2 regions of the Xanthobacter sp. AM11 genome follow, and region 2 is predicted to be linked to the other one. Evidence: riboswitches for the same ligand, from Rfam matches in the RefSeq annotation. Region 2 holds a riboswitch; the other holds the start of a gene.
The links. A riboswitch is a leader RNA that binds a small molecule or an ion and turns the genes downstream of it on or off. The one in region 2 is predicted to bind glycine.
Positions count from the first base shown of each region.

Region 1: linked by a shared signal. The riboswitch ahead of ACI7BZ_RS18180 (D-amino acid dehydrogenase) and the one ahead of gcvT (glycine cleavage system aminomethyltransferase GcvT) in region 2 are both predicted to bind glycine.

Region 1 is NZ_JBLAOA010000001.1:3,967,584-3,974,235, reverse strand. It holds gene ACI7BZ_RS18195 (branched-chain amino acid ABC transporter permease) at 1-361, opposite strand, end outside; gene ACI7BZ_RS18190 (branched-chain amino acid ABC transporter permease) at 364-1,287, opposite strand; gene ACI7BZ_RS18185 (branched-chain amino acid ABC transporter substrate-binding protein) at 1,354-2,532, opposite strand; glycine riboswitch at 2,762-2,861, shown strand; gene ACI7BZ_RS18180 (D-amino acid dehydrogenase) at 3,038-4,294, shown strand; tRNA gene ACI7BZ_RS18175 (tRNA-Thr) at 4,761-4,836, opposite strand; gene ACI7BZ_RS18170 (DUF4332 domain-containing protein) at 5,165-5,572, opposite strand; gene ACI7BZ_RS18165 (hypothetical protein) at 5,618-5,779, opposite strand; gene ACI7BZ_RS18160 (hypothetical protein) at 5,796-6,176, opposite strand; gene ACI7BZ_RS18155 (helicase HerA-like domain-containing protein) at 6,408-6,652, shown strand, end outside.
Region 2 is NZ_JBLAOA010000001.1:1,217,766-1,224,417, reverse strand. It holds gene ACI7BZ_RS05800 (M16 family metallopeptidase) at 1-537, shown strand, start outside; gene ACI7BZ_RS05795 (M16 family metallopeptidase) at 549-1,910, shown strand; gene ACI7BZ_RS05790 (hypothetical protein) at 2,228-2,902, shown strand; glycine riboswitch at 3,017-3,115, shown strand; gene gcvT (glycine cleavage system aminomethyltransferase GcvT) at 3,349-4,518, shown strand; gene gcvH (glycine cleavage system protein GcvH) at 4,515-4,889, shown strand; gene ACI7BZ_RS05775 (OsmC family protein) at 4,912-5,388, shown strand; gene gcvPA (aminomethyl-transferring glycine dehydrogenase subunit GcvPA) at 5,444-6,652, shown strand, end outside.

The DNA.
Region 1 (6,652 bases), 2.7 Mb from region 2:
CGAAGTTGACCACGCCCGCATCCCCGGTCTGGACGTTGAGGCCGATGCAGACGGTGGCGGTGAGCAATACGCTCGCCAGCATCAGGAGGTTGAAATGGTCGTCCAGGAACACGAAGGCCACGGCCAGGACGGCGACGATCGCCGCCGCGCCCATGAGGCCCTCATGGGTGGTGAAGGCGGCGGCCAGCGGGCGCGCCAGCGCCCGGCGCCGCAGCAGCCAGCCGAGCGCCAGCGCCAGCGCGCCCACGACCGCCACCTCCCATTGGTGCTCGCCCTTCAGCAGGAGCACCACCCAGGCTGCGCTCGCGGCGATGGCGCCAAGACCCACTGCGACCGGATGCTTTGCGTGACGTTCGGCCATGGTCAGACCCTCTCGCTCGGGGCTTCGGCGAGCAGGCCGGTGGGCCGCCACGTCATGATGAGGATCACCACCGCGAAGGTGAAGACGTCGCGGTAGGCGCTGGGGATGGGCAGGGCGACGGTGCCGATGGTCTGGAGCGCGGCGAACAGGAAGCCGCCGACCAGGGCGCCGTAGAAATTGCCCATGCCGCCGATGATGGCGGCCGAGAAACCGGCGACGCCGAGGAACAGGCCCATGCCGAAATTGATCTCGTTGTAATAGAGCCCGTTCATCACGCCGGCCACGGCGGCGAGCGCCGAGCCGAGCGCGAAGGTGCCGAGCACCACCACGTCGAAATTGACGCCCATCAGACGGGCGGTTTCCGAATCCTGCGCCACCGCCTTCATGGCGAGGCCGTAGCGGGTGCGGTTGATGAAGACGTGCACGGCGATGATCACGGCGAGGCCCGCGGCCAGGAGGATGAGACTGTCGTAGCGCAGCGTGACGGCGCCCAGCTCGACGCTGCCGGCGGGCAGCAGGCGCGGGAACGGCTTGGGGTTGGCCCCGTCGGGATAGAACAGGCGCACCGCTTCGCGCAGCAGGGTCCCGGCCATCAGGGTGATGAGCAGCACGTTCAGGGCCGGCGCCCGCCGGAGCGGCAGCACCAGCACCCGGGCGATGACGATGCCGAGCAGCGCGGTGACGAGGATGGCGCCGCCGAGCGCCAGCGTGATCAGAACCCAGGAACTGGCGGCCAGTCCCGAGGTGCTCAGCGCCGCGGCCACCGTATAGGCGGCAAATGCACCCACCATCAGCACGTCGCCGTGGGAGAACTTGATGACGTCGAGGACGCCGAAGAACAAGGTGAAGCCAACTGCCACGAGGGCATACATCATCCCCAGCATCAGGCTGTTGGTGATGTGCTGGCTCAACGCCGCCATATCCATGGAAACCGGCTCCGGTGAAACGGGAAAGGTCGGGTGCCACCCCCTCGCAGGGGGGTGGCGGCACGCTCACTGGCGCTTCTTCAGCCTGCGCTGGCCGGTGGCGTATTCCGACTGCTCCCAGGGGAGCCACTTGCCGTCCTGGACAATGTAGGTGGTGATGAGGGCAAGCTCGTTCTGGCCGTCCTTGTCGAAGGTGATGGGGCCGACGATGGAGGCGGCGTCCTTCACTGCCATCAGCTCCTTCACCACCGCCTTGCGGCTGGGGCCGACCTTCTCGATGGTGTCGAGGAGCAGGTTCATGGCCGCGAAGGAGAAGGGCCCCCAGATTTCCGGCGGCTCCTTGAAGCCGGCCTTCTCGTATTCGGCCATGAAGAAGCGGCCGCCGGGCAGCTTGGCGATGGGCACGCCCGCATGGAACGCCAGCGCGCCCTCTGCGAGCGGGCCGAGCGTGGTGGCGAAGGTGTCGGAGACGATGCCCGAGGCGCCCTCGAACTGGATGTCGCCGAGGCCGAGCTTGTCCATCTGCGAGCGGATGCGGATTCCGAGCGGGGCGAGGCCTGCAAAGTAGATCACGTCCGGGTTCAGGGCCTTGATCTGGGTAAGCTCGGCGGTGAAGTCCTGCTGGTCGGACGAGACGCCGTAGCTGCCGAGGATCTTGCCGCCGGCATCGGTGATGAACTTGGTGAAATACTTGTTGTGGCCCTTGCCGTAATCTGTAGTGTCATGGATCACGGCCCAGGTCTTGAAGCCCTGCTGGGTCATGAACTTCGACGCGGTGAACTCCTGGCTCAACATGGTGCCGTTGACGCGGAAGACCTCGTTGAAGTCGTTGCCGCTGGTGATCTCCGGCAGCACTGCGCCCCACACGATGGCCGGCAGGCCGAATTCATGGAACACATTCACCGTGCCCATGGCCACCGCCGAGCAATAATGCGCCACGGCGCCGATGATCTTCTTGTCGGTGGCGGCCTTGGTGGCCACCTGGATGCCCACGTTGGGCTTGCACTCATCATCCATGGCGACAAGGCTGTAGGTGTATTTCGCCTTGGGGTCCTGGTTGCGCAGGGCGACCGCGAGGCTCGCCGAATTGCGTGCGCCGATGCCGATGGCGGAGACGCCCCCCGTGAGCGGGCCGATGAAGGCGACGGAAACATCATCCTTCGCCTGGGCCGCGGGGGTGCCGAGCGCAAGGCAGGCGAGGGCGCAAGCGGCTGCGCGTCGCAGCCGGTCGAGTGCTACGTTCATGTGTGCCGATCCTCTGGAAGATCCGCCCCGTTTCTCGGGGTCTGGAAGAACTGATTTCAAGGATAGACAGTCACTTTCATAAAAGTCAAACGACTTGAATAAAATTTCTGTGGCCCGCGGCAGCTTGCCGTTTCTAGCTTTTACCCAGGCCGATCGGGCCGGCGCGAGGCGCGGCAGGGCGCCCCCATATTGCGCGGCAAGAGGATTTGGGGGACAAGCAGGCGTCCAACCATGTCGCGTGGGAGAGACCGCCCCGGCACCTGCCGGCGGCGGCGCCGACGGAGCAAGCGCCCCAGGAAACTCTCAGGCAGAAGGACCGCGCGACAGGACAATCTGGAGAGAGGCGCTGGCCGGGACACCGGCGGGGCGCCCACCGAAGGGGAAGTCTTCCGGCCGGCGCGGCCTGCGCCCGGCGGGCGGATCACGCTCTCAGGTGCCGGGACAGATGGGGCTTGCCGGAGCGCTTTGGCGCTCCTCCTGTCCCCGTGCGCTCCGAGAGGAAGCCATGTCCCATTTCGCCGTCATCGGCGCCGGCATCACCGGCGTCACCACTGCCTATGCCCTCGCCCAGAACGGTCACCGTGTCACCGTGATCGAGCGCGAGCGCTATCCCGCCATGGACACGTCCTTCGCCAATGGCGGGCAGCTTTCCGCCAGCAATGCCGAGGTGTGGAACCACCTATCCACCATCGCCAAGGGCCTGAAGTGGATGATGCGCAAGGATGCGCCGTTGCTGCTCAATCCCGCGCCGTCCTGGCACAAATATTCCTGGCTCGCCGAGTTCCTCGGCGAGATGCGCCATTATCGCGCCAATACGGTCGCCACCGCGCGCCTGGCCGTGCTGGCGCGGCGCCTGCTGATCGAGACCGCGGAGCGCGAGGGTATCGACTTCGACCTGGAGCAGCGCGGCATCCTGCACATCTATCGCGACCGCGCCGGCTTCGACCATGCGGGCCGCGTCAACGCCTTGCTGGTCGAGGGGGGGCTCGATCGCCGCCCGGTGACGCCGGCGGAGATGCGCACCATCGAGCCGGCGCTGGAAGGCGCCTTCCACGGCGGCTTCTACACGCCCTCGGACGCCACCGGCGATATTCACAAGTTCACGCGCGGCCTCGCCGATGCCTGCCGGGGGAGAGGCGTCATGTTCCTATGCGAGGCGAAGGTGGAAGCCGTCGCGGCGGCGGGCAATGGCGTCCGAATCCGCTGGTCCCCGGCGGGGCCGCAGCCGGGCGCTGCCGAGGTGCTGGAAGCGGATGGCGTGGTGATCTGCGCCGGCATCGCCAGCCGCGCCCTCGCCGCGCAGCTGGGCGATCGTGTGAACATCTATCCGGTGAAGGGCTATTCCATCACCGTCCATCTCGACGATGCGGCAAGCCAGGCCGGCGCGCCGTGGGTGAGCCTGCTTGATGACGCCACCAAGATCGTCACCAGCCGGCTGGGGCGCGAGCGCTTCCGCGTCGCCGGCACGGCTGAGTTTGCGGGCGAGAATCGCGACATCCGTTCCGATCGCATCGCCCCGCTGGTGCGCTGGGTGCGTTCGCTGTTCCCGAGCGTCGGGACCGGGCGCATCCAGCCCTGGGCGGGCCTGCGGCCGATGATGCCTTCCATGATGCCGCGGGTCGGACCGGGGCGGCGCCCGGGCATTTGGTACAACACCGGCCACGGCCATCTCGGCTGGACCCTCTCGGCCGGCACGGCGCATCTGATTGCCGAGGCCATCGGCGCGGCGGATCGTGCGGCGGCTGAACGCCGCGTCCAGTAGGGGGCCGGGGGCCAGGGAAGGGGCCAGGGAAGGGGTCAGGCGCGCGCGGTCGCTCCTTGGCCCCGTTCCCGTGCCCACGTCCACTTCCACGTCCACTTCCACGTCCACTTCCACTTCCACGTCCACCTCCACGTGGCGGGAAGGTGGAGCAGGACGCCCGCGACGTGGCGACCAGGGAAAGGCGCTTCTCCTTGCCGACGATGCGTCACTTCAATTGCCAAAGACGCGCGCCGCTCGGCGTGACGAAAAGCTGCAAGCCTCCGCCATCGGCAAACCTGCAGGGCTTTTCCGCCGGCCTGGCGTCGCCAAGGGCGCGGGCGAGGCACGGCATCGGGGGTATCGCGCTTGGAGGGGCGATGCCCCCAACGGCCTCGGATGCAGCGGGATCAGGACGGACGAGGCCCGACGCATCAAAGGCAAAAGCCCCCGACTTTCAATGCGTTCTGGACGATCTCGGAGGGGCAGGTGGTGCCGCGGAAGGGATTCGAACCCCCGACCCACGCATTACGAATGCGTTGCTCTACCAGCTGAGCTACCGCGGCATGGGGCCACTCTTTACGGGTTGGGCGGGGCGTTTTCAAGGGTGGAGTGCCGATGGCGGCGGCGGGGCAGGGGCTTTTCCCCGCTCCTCAACGGCGGGGCCGGGCAGAGGGATGCGGCAGCGGGCCGGCGCCGGGTGGGGCGTGGCGCAGGCCCGGTCCGTGTTTTCCGGGAGCCTGCGCTTTGGCGCCGGCCGCCTGGCACGCGCTTTTGTCTCGGCGTTACAGGGCGATACACCGATCAAGCGGATTCAACTTGACCGGATTGCGCTCTGGCGCGTTCGCCCGGGGCGGATTTTCCCTGCAGGGCGCCCCGGGGCGGTTGCGCGCCTCAATAGGTGAGGGTGGGCGGCAGCTCCTTGGCCTGGGCGATCCACTTCTCCACCATGCTTTCGGTGGGCAGCGCCCGCACCAGCTTCTTCTTCTCGTTCACGTCGGCCATGGCCTTGGTGAGGTTGGCGGCCACGCGGGTCTTCAGCTCCTTCACCGTATCCACCCCGGCGGCTTCCAGGAGCTCGGAATATTCCTCGCCGACGCCCTTGATGCGCATGAGGTCGGCCATGTTGGCCCACTTCAGGATGCGCGCCTCATCGAGGCCGGTGGCGGCGGCCAGCTCCTTGCGGGCCTTGGGCGTGGTGGCGGCCTCCAGCAGGGCCTGGGTGGTGGTGAGGCCGGCGGCCTTCAGCTTCTCGGCATAGACCGCGCCGATTCCCTCGATATCCATGATGGGATAGGACATGCACTCCCCCCTTTTTCGAGACGGCTTCCGTGCGAGCCGGCAAGATCACGACATATCCCGCCGCCAAGTCAAATGCGGCGTCAAATGCGGCGTCAAATGCGGCGTCAAATGCGGCGTCAAATGCGGCGTCAAATGCGGCGTCAAATGCGGCGTCAAATGCGGCGTCAAATGCGGCGTCAAATGCCGCCGCGCGTCATCCACCGCCATGTCGCGGCCGCGCGGCTCACACCACCTGCCGCAGGCCGGGAATGGCGCGCACCAGCGCATCCACCGGCTCCGGGCCCACGGTCTCGCGCGCATAATCCATGATTTCGCGCACTGCGGTCTGAACCTGGGCCATGGTGAGGCCGTAGGCCATCATCCGGTCGGCGACGTGCATCAGCCGCGCCATGCCGCCGAAATGGCGCTCGGCCGGGGTGGTGGCATCGGTTTCGGGGATCCCGCCGGCCAGCTCCCGCGCCCAGGGATGCGCCGCAAACAGGGGCGCCATGGCCGGCGCCGGCGCTTCCCGCGCCAGGAACTGGAGAACGATGGCCACAAGCCCGCGTGCCGTCGGCTCGTCCACATCAAGGCGCGCGGCAAGTCGCGCGATCAGCTCGTCCATCTCATCTCCTCGCGCCGCATCGCTTGAGAGACGCCGGCACAGTGCCGGGGCCGGCGGCCGGAAGCAAGGGGCGCGGTCCTGCGGCGGCGCGGGCGGGGCGCAATTTGCTTGCCCCGCAGCCGGGAAGATTGCGAAAACACCCCTTCGACGAGACCGGACGGGCCCGGTGATTCGCGGCGCGGCCAGCCTTGCGCGCCCCGCCCGGCCCACAATCGCCGCAAGGATGCTGCCATGGCCCGCACCCCCACGACGCGCCCCACCGCCACCGGCCCCAAGACCGGCGACACGACCGGCGACACGACCGGCCCCGAGGCCGGATCTGCCGCTGATGCCAAGCCGGCCAGCAAGCCGGCCAGCAAAACCCGTGCAGGCACCAGGGCCACGAAGGCGGGCAAGGCCGCCGCGCGCGTCCCGGCCCGGGCGCCGGTCGCCGCCGAGCCGGACAGCGGCGGGCGCATCCTCATCGGCCGCAGCTT
Region 2 (6,652 bases):
CTGGAAGTGCTCGCCCAGATCCTCGGCGGCGGGCAGACCAGCCGGCTCTATCGCACCCTGGTGGCGGAGAAAGGCCTCGCCGCCGGCGCCGGTTCCTGGTATCAAAGCACCGCATACGATACGACGCGCTTCGTCGCCTATGCCTCGCCCCGGCCCGACGTGAGCCTGGAGGCGCTGGAAGCGGCGGTGGACGGTGTGATCGCCGACCTGCAGGACAAGGGCGTGGACGATTTGGAACTGGCCCGCGCCAAGACCCAACTCACCGCCGACACCATCTACGCCCAGGACAACCAGGCGACGCTGGCGCGCATCTACGGCGCGGCCTGGGCCACCGGCCTCTCCGCCGCGGATGTTCAGGCCTGGCCGGACCGCGTCAAGGCGGTGACGGCGGAGCAGGTGAAGGCCGCCGCGCAGCGTTATCTGGTGGCCGGGCGCGCCGTGACCGGATACCTGATGGCGTCGGAAGCCAAGGCCGCGCCGGACGCCGCCAAGGGTGCGACGAAGCCCGAGCCGGCGCGCAAGGACAGCCGCTCGTGAAGGCGGCCGCCGTGCGTTTCCTTGATGCCGCCGGCAGCGCCCTGCGCGCCGGCCCTCTCTTCTTCGCGATGGTGACGATGGCTCTCTCGCTCCTGTCCAGTACCGCGGCCCAGTCCCAGTCCAGCCGCATCACCGAGGTGACGAGCCCCGGCGGCATCAAGGCCTGGCTGGTGCACGACACCACCCTGCCGCTCATCGCCATGGAGTTCGCTTTCCTCGGCGGCGCCTCCCAGGACGCCAAGGACCTGCCCGGCGTGGCCAACCTCGCCTCGTCCCTGCTGGACGAGGGCGCCGGCCCGCTCGACGCCGCCGCCTTCCAGCATGCGCTGGCCGACCATGCGGTGGAATTGCATTTCGATGCCGGGCGGGACGAGGTTCGCGGCTCCCTGCGCACCCTCTCGGAAAACCGGGAAAAGGCCTTCGAGCTCCTGCGCCTCGCCGTGAGCGAGCCGCGCTTCGACACCGAGGCGCTGGAGCGCATCCGCGCATCGCAGATGGCCATGCTGCGCCGGCGGTCCACCGAGCCCAACGCCCTGGCCAACGACCGCTGGTTCACCCTCGCCTTCCCCGACCATCCCTATGGCCGGCCCGTGGACGGCTCGCTGGACAGCGTGCCGCGCATCACCCGCGACGACGTGGCCGGCTTTGCCCGGCGCACCTTCGCCCGCTCCAACCTGCGGGTTGCGGTGGTGGGCGACATCGATGCGGCGGAGCTGGGCCGGCGGCTCGACATCATCTTCGGCGCCCTGCCCGCCACCGCCACCCTCACCCCCGTGGCGAACGTGTCGCCGCAGAAGATCGGCACGGTGGATGTCATCTCCCTGGACGTGCCGCAGTCCGTGGTGGTGATGGGCACGGGGGGGCTGGAGCGCCGCGACCCGGACTTCATCCCCGCCTTCGTGCTCAACCACATCCTCGGCGGCAGCGCGTTTTCCTCGCGCCTGTTCAAGGAGGTGCGCGAGGCCCGCGGGCTTGCCTACTCGGTCTATTCCTATCAGGTGGCCCTTTCCCATACGGGGCTCTGGTTTGCCGGCACCGCCACCAAGAACGAGCGGGCGGGCGAATCCATCGCCATCATCACCGACGAGTTCCGCCGCATCCTCAAGGACGGCCCCACCGCCACCGAGCTGGAGGAGGCGCGCAGCTACCTGATGGGCAGCTATGCCCTGCGCTTCGATACCTCCGCCAAGGTGGCCGGGCAGCTGCTGCAGATCCAGCTCGACGACCTGGGCATCGATTATGTGGACCGCCGCAACGCCCTCATCGCCGCCGTCACCCTCGACGACCTGAAGCGGGTGGCCGGGCGGCTCGCCACCGCCCGCGACGCCCTCGTGGTGGTGGTGGGCAAGCCGGCCGGCCTGTCCGGCGGCTAGAACGTGATCCTGCCGGATGGAGACGGGAGCGTTCTCCATCCGGTCGTCCCGCCGCCATCGGCGGATGGACGACAGGGGTTGTTGCCGGGAGCGCCTGGCAGGCTAACCAGATCTTGCGCATGCTTCCGGGTCCGCGGCGGGGTTTGCTATAAACGCGCGCCATACGGCACAGGAGCAGGGAGTTGACCGAAATGGCCCATCCAGAACCGGCCGGTCCGATGCCGGCATGCACGGTCCCCGCCTTGGCGGCACGCTCCCCTGCGGCCCGGCGGACCTGCGGGCCTGGCGCGGCACCGGCCGCAGCGCGGGCGGCGGCCATGGCGCTGGCCCTCGCGCTGGCGGGCTGCGGGGCCGGCGAAGGCCTCGACGGGAGCTTCGGCGCGCAGGATGTGGGTGTGGCGGCCGGCGGCACCTCGGCGGGGGTGGTCAACAGCGTCACCACCGGCGCGCTCACCGTGGGAACCGGCAATTCCGCCCAGACCTATGACTGCCCGGTGGTGACGGTGCGCACCGGCGCGGCCACCTGGCAGGTCACGGACAAGTCCACCGGCGCCTTGCGCCTGCAGGGCAGCATCGGCCGGCTGGCGCGCGAATGCATGATCGTCGGCGGCAACATGCAGGTGAAGGTCGGCATCGAAGGCCGCATCCTGCTCGGCGAGAAGGGCGCGCCCGGGCAGGTGAAGGTGCCCATCCGCATCGCCGTGGTGCAGGAAGGCCCGACGCCGAAGACCATCACCACCAAATTCTTCCTCGTGCCGGTGGATGTCCCCACGGACCTTGGCCAGGCGGCATTCACCGTGGTGGAGGACCAGGTGATGTTCCCGCTGCTGAAGCCGGGCGAGATGGAACGCTATGTGGTCTATGTGGGCTTCGACCCGCAGGGCAGCGAAGCCAAGGAGAAGCCGAAGGCCAGCGCCGCGGCCAAGCCGCGCAAGCCGCCCGCCAGCTCCGGCGGCAGCGATTCCGAGGTGTTCGGCCCCAAGCCGCAATGAGATGAGGGCGGCCGGTGCCGCCCTGCCAAGGCACATGCCTCCGCGCGTTGACGCGGCCGCAACTTCCCCTATGCTGCGCGCAACGTTCGGGCTTCAGGTCCGAACGTGCATCGGACGATCCCTGCGGGAGAGACCGGCCGCCGTCACCGGTGGGCCGGCGCCGAAGGCGCAACCGCCCCGGAACCGCTCAGGCAAAAGGACCGCAGGGGGACGAGGCTCTGGAAAGCAGCGACGGCGGGAGGCCCGGACGTTCGCTCTGAACCGGATTGCGCAGCAATCGGGTGGCAGGGCAAAGTCCATCCCAGGGCACGCCGATCGCTCACCGAAGGAGTAAGCTGCGCCCTTCCACGAGGCGTGGCGAAATCTCTCAGGTTCGCAAGACAGAGGGGGCGCCGCGCGGGTCCGCAAGGACCCGTCAACTGGCGCTGTCGTCCGGGAACCTGATCGTGGCATCCTCCGAGCCCTCGCACGAAACAAAACCGCTGCTGGAAACGGCGCTCACCGGCGCTCATGCGCGCCTTGGCGCACGCCTGGTGCCGTTCGCCGGCTATCTCATGCCGGTCCAGTATTCCGAAGGCATCCTGGCGGAGCACGCCTGGACCCGCACCCATGCGGGCGCCTTCGATGTCTCCCACATGGGGCAGGCCCTGCTGCAGGGTCCCGACCACGAGACCACCGCCCGGGCGCTGGAAGCCCTCGCCCCGGCGGATTTCGTCTCCCTCGCCCCGGGCCGGCAGCGCTATTCCCAGCTGCTGGCGCCGGATGGCGGCATCATCGACGATTTCATGGTCACCCGGCCGCTGGACCGCGCCGCCGAAGGCACCTTGCTGCTGGTGGTGAACGCCGCCTGCAAGGCCGGCGACTTCGCCCACATCGCGGCGCGGCTGCCGCAGGACGTGACGCTGGTGGCGGACCGGCCGCGGGCGCTGGTGGCGCTGCAGGGGCCGCAGGCCGCAAAGGTCATGGCGCGCCATGCACCAGAAACCCTGGCGCTGGATTTCATGGGCGCCGTCGCCACCACCTTCGATGGCATCCCGGTGGAGGTTTCCCGCTCGGGCTATACCGGCGAGGACGGCTTTGAGATTTCGGTGAGGGAGGAAGCGGCCCCGGATCTGTGGTCCGCCCTCCTCGCCGCGCCGGAGGTGAAGCCCATCGGCCTTGGTGCCCGCGACAGCCTGCGGCTGGAGGCCGGGCTGTGCCTCTACGGCCATGACATCGACCTTTCCACCTCGCCGGTGGAGGCGGCCCTCGTCTGGTCCATGCAGAAGCGCCGTCGCGAGGAAGGCGGCTTCCCCGGGGCGGACCGCATCCGCCGCGAGCTGGCGCAGGGGCCGGCGCGCGTGCGCGTGGGGCTCAGGCTGGACGGCCGGGCCCCGGCCCGCGAGGGCGCCGAGATCGCCCAGGACGGCGCCGTGGTGGGGCGCGTCACCTCGGGCGGCTTCGCGCCCACCCTCGGCGCCCCCGTGGCCATGGGCTATGTGCCGCCGGCCCTGTCGGCACCGGGCACCCGCCTTGAAATCCTGGTCCGCGGCCGGCCCCTCGCCGCCGTGGTCACGCCGTTTCCGTTCGTACCCACGCGCTATGCGCGCAAACATAAAGCCGGGGGCCTGACATGACGACCGTGCGCTACACCAAGGACCACGAATATGTGCGCGTCGAGGGCGACGTGGCCGTGGTGGGCATTTCCGATTACGCCCAGGGCCAGCTCGGCGACGTGGTGTTCGTGGAGCTGCCCGACGTGGGCAAGAGCGTGGAGAAGGGCAAGGAAGCCGCCGTGGTGGAGAGCGTGAAGGCGGCCAGCGAGGTCTATGCCCCCGTCTCCGGCGAGGTGGTGGAGGTGAATGCCGAGCTCGAAGGCGCCCCCGGCCTCGTCAACGAGGCGGCGGAAGGCAAGGGCTGGTTCATCAAGCTCCGGCTCTCCGATCCCGCCGAGCTGGACGCGCTGATGGACGCGCACGCCTACAAGGCCTTCCTCGACACGCTGTGAGCCGCTGGCCCAGGAGCACACCATGAGCGATGACACCCCCATTGCCACCGTCCGGTGGGAGCGTGGCGAGGCCGTCTTCACCGACGGGCGCTATCCCCGGGCCCACCACTGGATCTTCGACGGCCTGACGGTTGCCGGCTCGTCCTCCCCGGCGGTGGTGCGCCTGCCCCTGTCGCAGGCGGATGCGGTCGATCCCGAGGAGGCGCTCGCCGCCTCCCTCTGCGCCTGCCACATGCTGTTCGTGCTGGATTTCGCCCGCAAGGCCGGCTTCCGCATCGACCTCTACGAGGACAAGGTGACGGCGGAGTTCGGCAAGACCGAGCGGGGCAAGACCTGGATCTCCCGCGTCGCCCTCAACCCCGCCATCGTCTTCTCCGGCGACAAGGTGCCGACGGCGCAGGATGTGGCCGCGCTGCACGAGAAGGCCCACGACGAATGCTTCGTGGCCAATTCCCTGCGCTCGGAGGTGGTGATCACCCCGAGCTTCTCACTGGCCTGACGGCCCGGATCACCGGGACCGCATCCCGAAGACAGCCGCCGAGACCCCGCACCCCATGCGCTACCTTCCCCTCACCCCCGCCGACCGCGCCGAGATGCTGGCGCGCATCGGCGTGCCGTCCGTGGACCACCTGTTCGCCGACATCCCCGAGGCACAAAGGGAAATCGGCCTGCCGCGCCTGCCCCTGGCCAAGGGCGAGCTGGAGGTGGAGCGCGCGCTCTCCCGCCTCGCCACGCAGAATGTGACGGCGGGCTCGGTGCCGTTCTTCATCGGCGCGGGGGCCTATCGCCACCACGTGCCGGCGAGCGTGGACCACCTGATCCAGCGCTCGGAATTCCTCACCTCCTACACGCCGTACCAGCCCGAAATCGCCCAGGGCACGCTGCAATATCTGTTCGAATTCCAGACCCAGGTGGCCATGCTCACCGCCATGGAGGTGGCCAACGCCTCCATGTATGACGGTTCCACCGCCACTGCCGAGGCGGTGCTGATGGCCCACCGCGTCACCCGCCGGCGCAAGGCGCTGCTGGCGGGCAATCTGCACCCGCATTACCGCGCCACGGTGGAAACCGTCTCGCGCTATGCCGCCGACGAGGTGGTGAGCCTTGCGCCGGTGCCGGCGGGGGGCGAGGACATCCTCCCGGCCATCGACGCCAGCGTCTCCTGCGTGGTGGTGCAGTCGCCGGACGTGTTCGGCAACCTCGTGGACCTCAGGCCCATCGCCGAGGCGGCCCACAAGGCCGGCGCGCTGCTGGTGGCGGTGTTCACCGAGGCGGTCGGCCTCGGCCTCGTGGAGCCCCCGGGGGCGCAGGGCGCCGACATCGTGGTGGGCGAGGGCCAGTCCATCGGCAATGCGCTGAATTTCGGCGGGCCCTATGTGGGCCTGTTCGCCACGCGGCAGAAGTTCGTGCGGCAGATGCCCGGCCGCCTGGCCGGCGAGACCGTGGATGCGGAAGGCCGGCGCGGCTTCGTGCTCACCCTCTCCACCCGCGAGCAGCACATCCGCCGGGAGAAGGCCACCTCCAACATCTGCACCAATTCGGGCCTCTGCGCGCTGGCCTTCACCATCCACATGAGCCTGCTCGGCAAGGCGGGGCTCGTCCGCCTCGCCCGCGCCAACCACGCCGCCGCCTGCGACCTCGCCGACCGGCTGGCGGCGGTGAAGGGGGTGGAGGTGCTCAACACCAATTTCTTCAACGAATTCACCCTGCGCGTGCCGGGCAAGGCTTCGGACGTGGTGGAGAAGCTCGCGGCCAAGGGCATC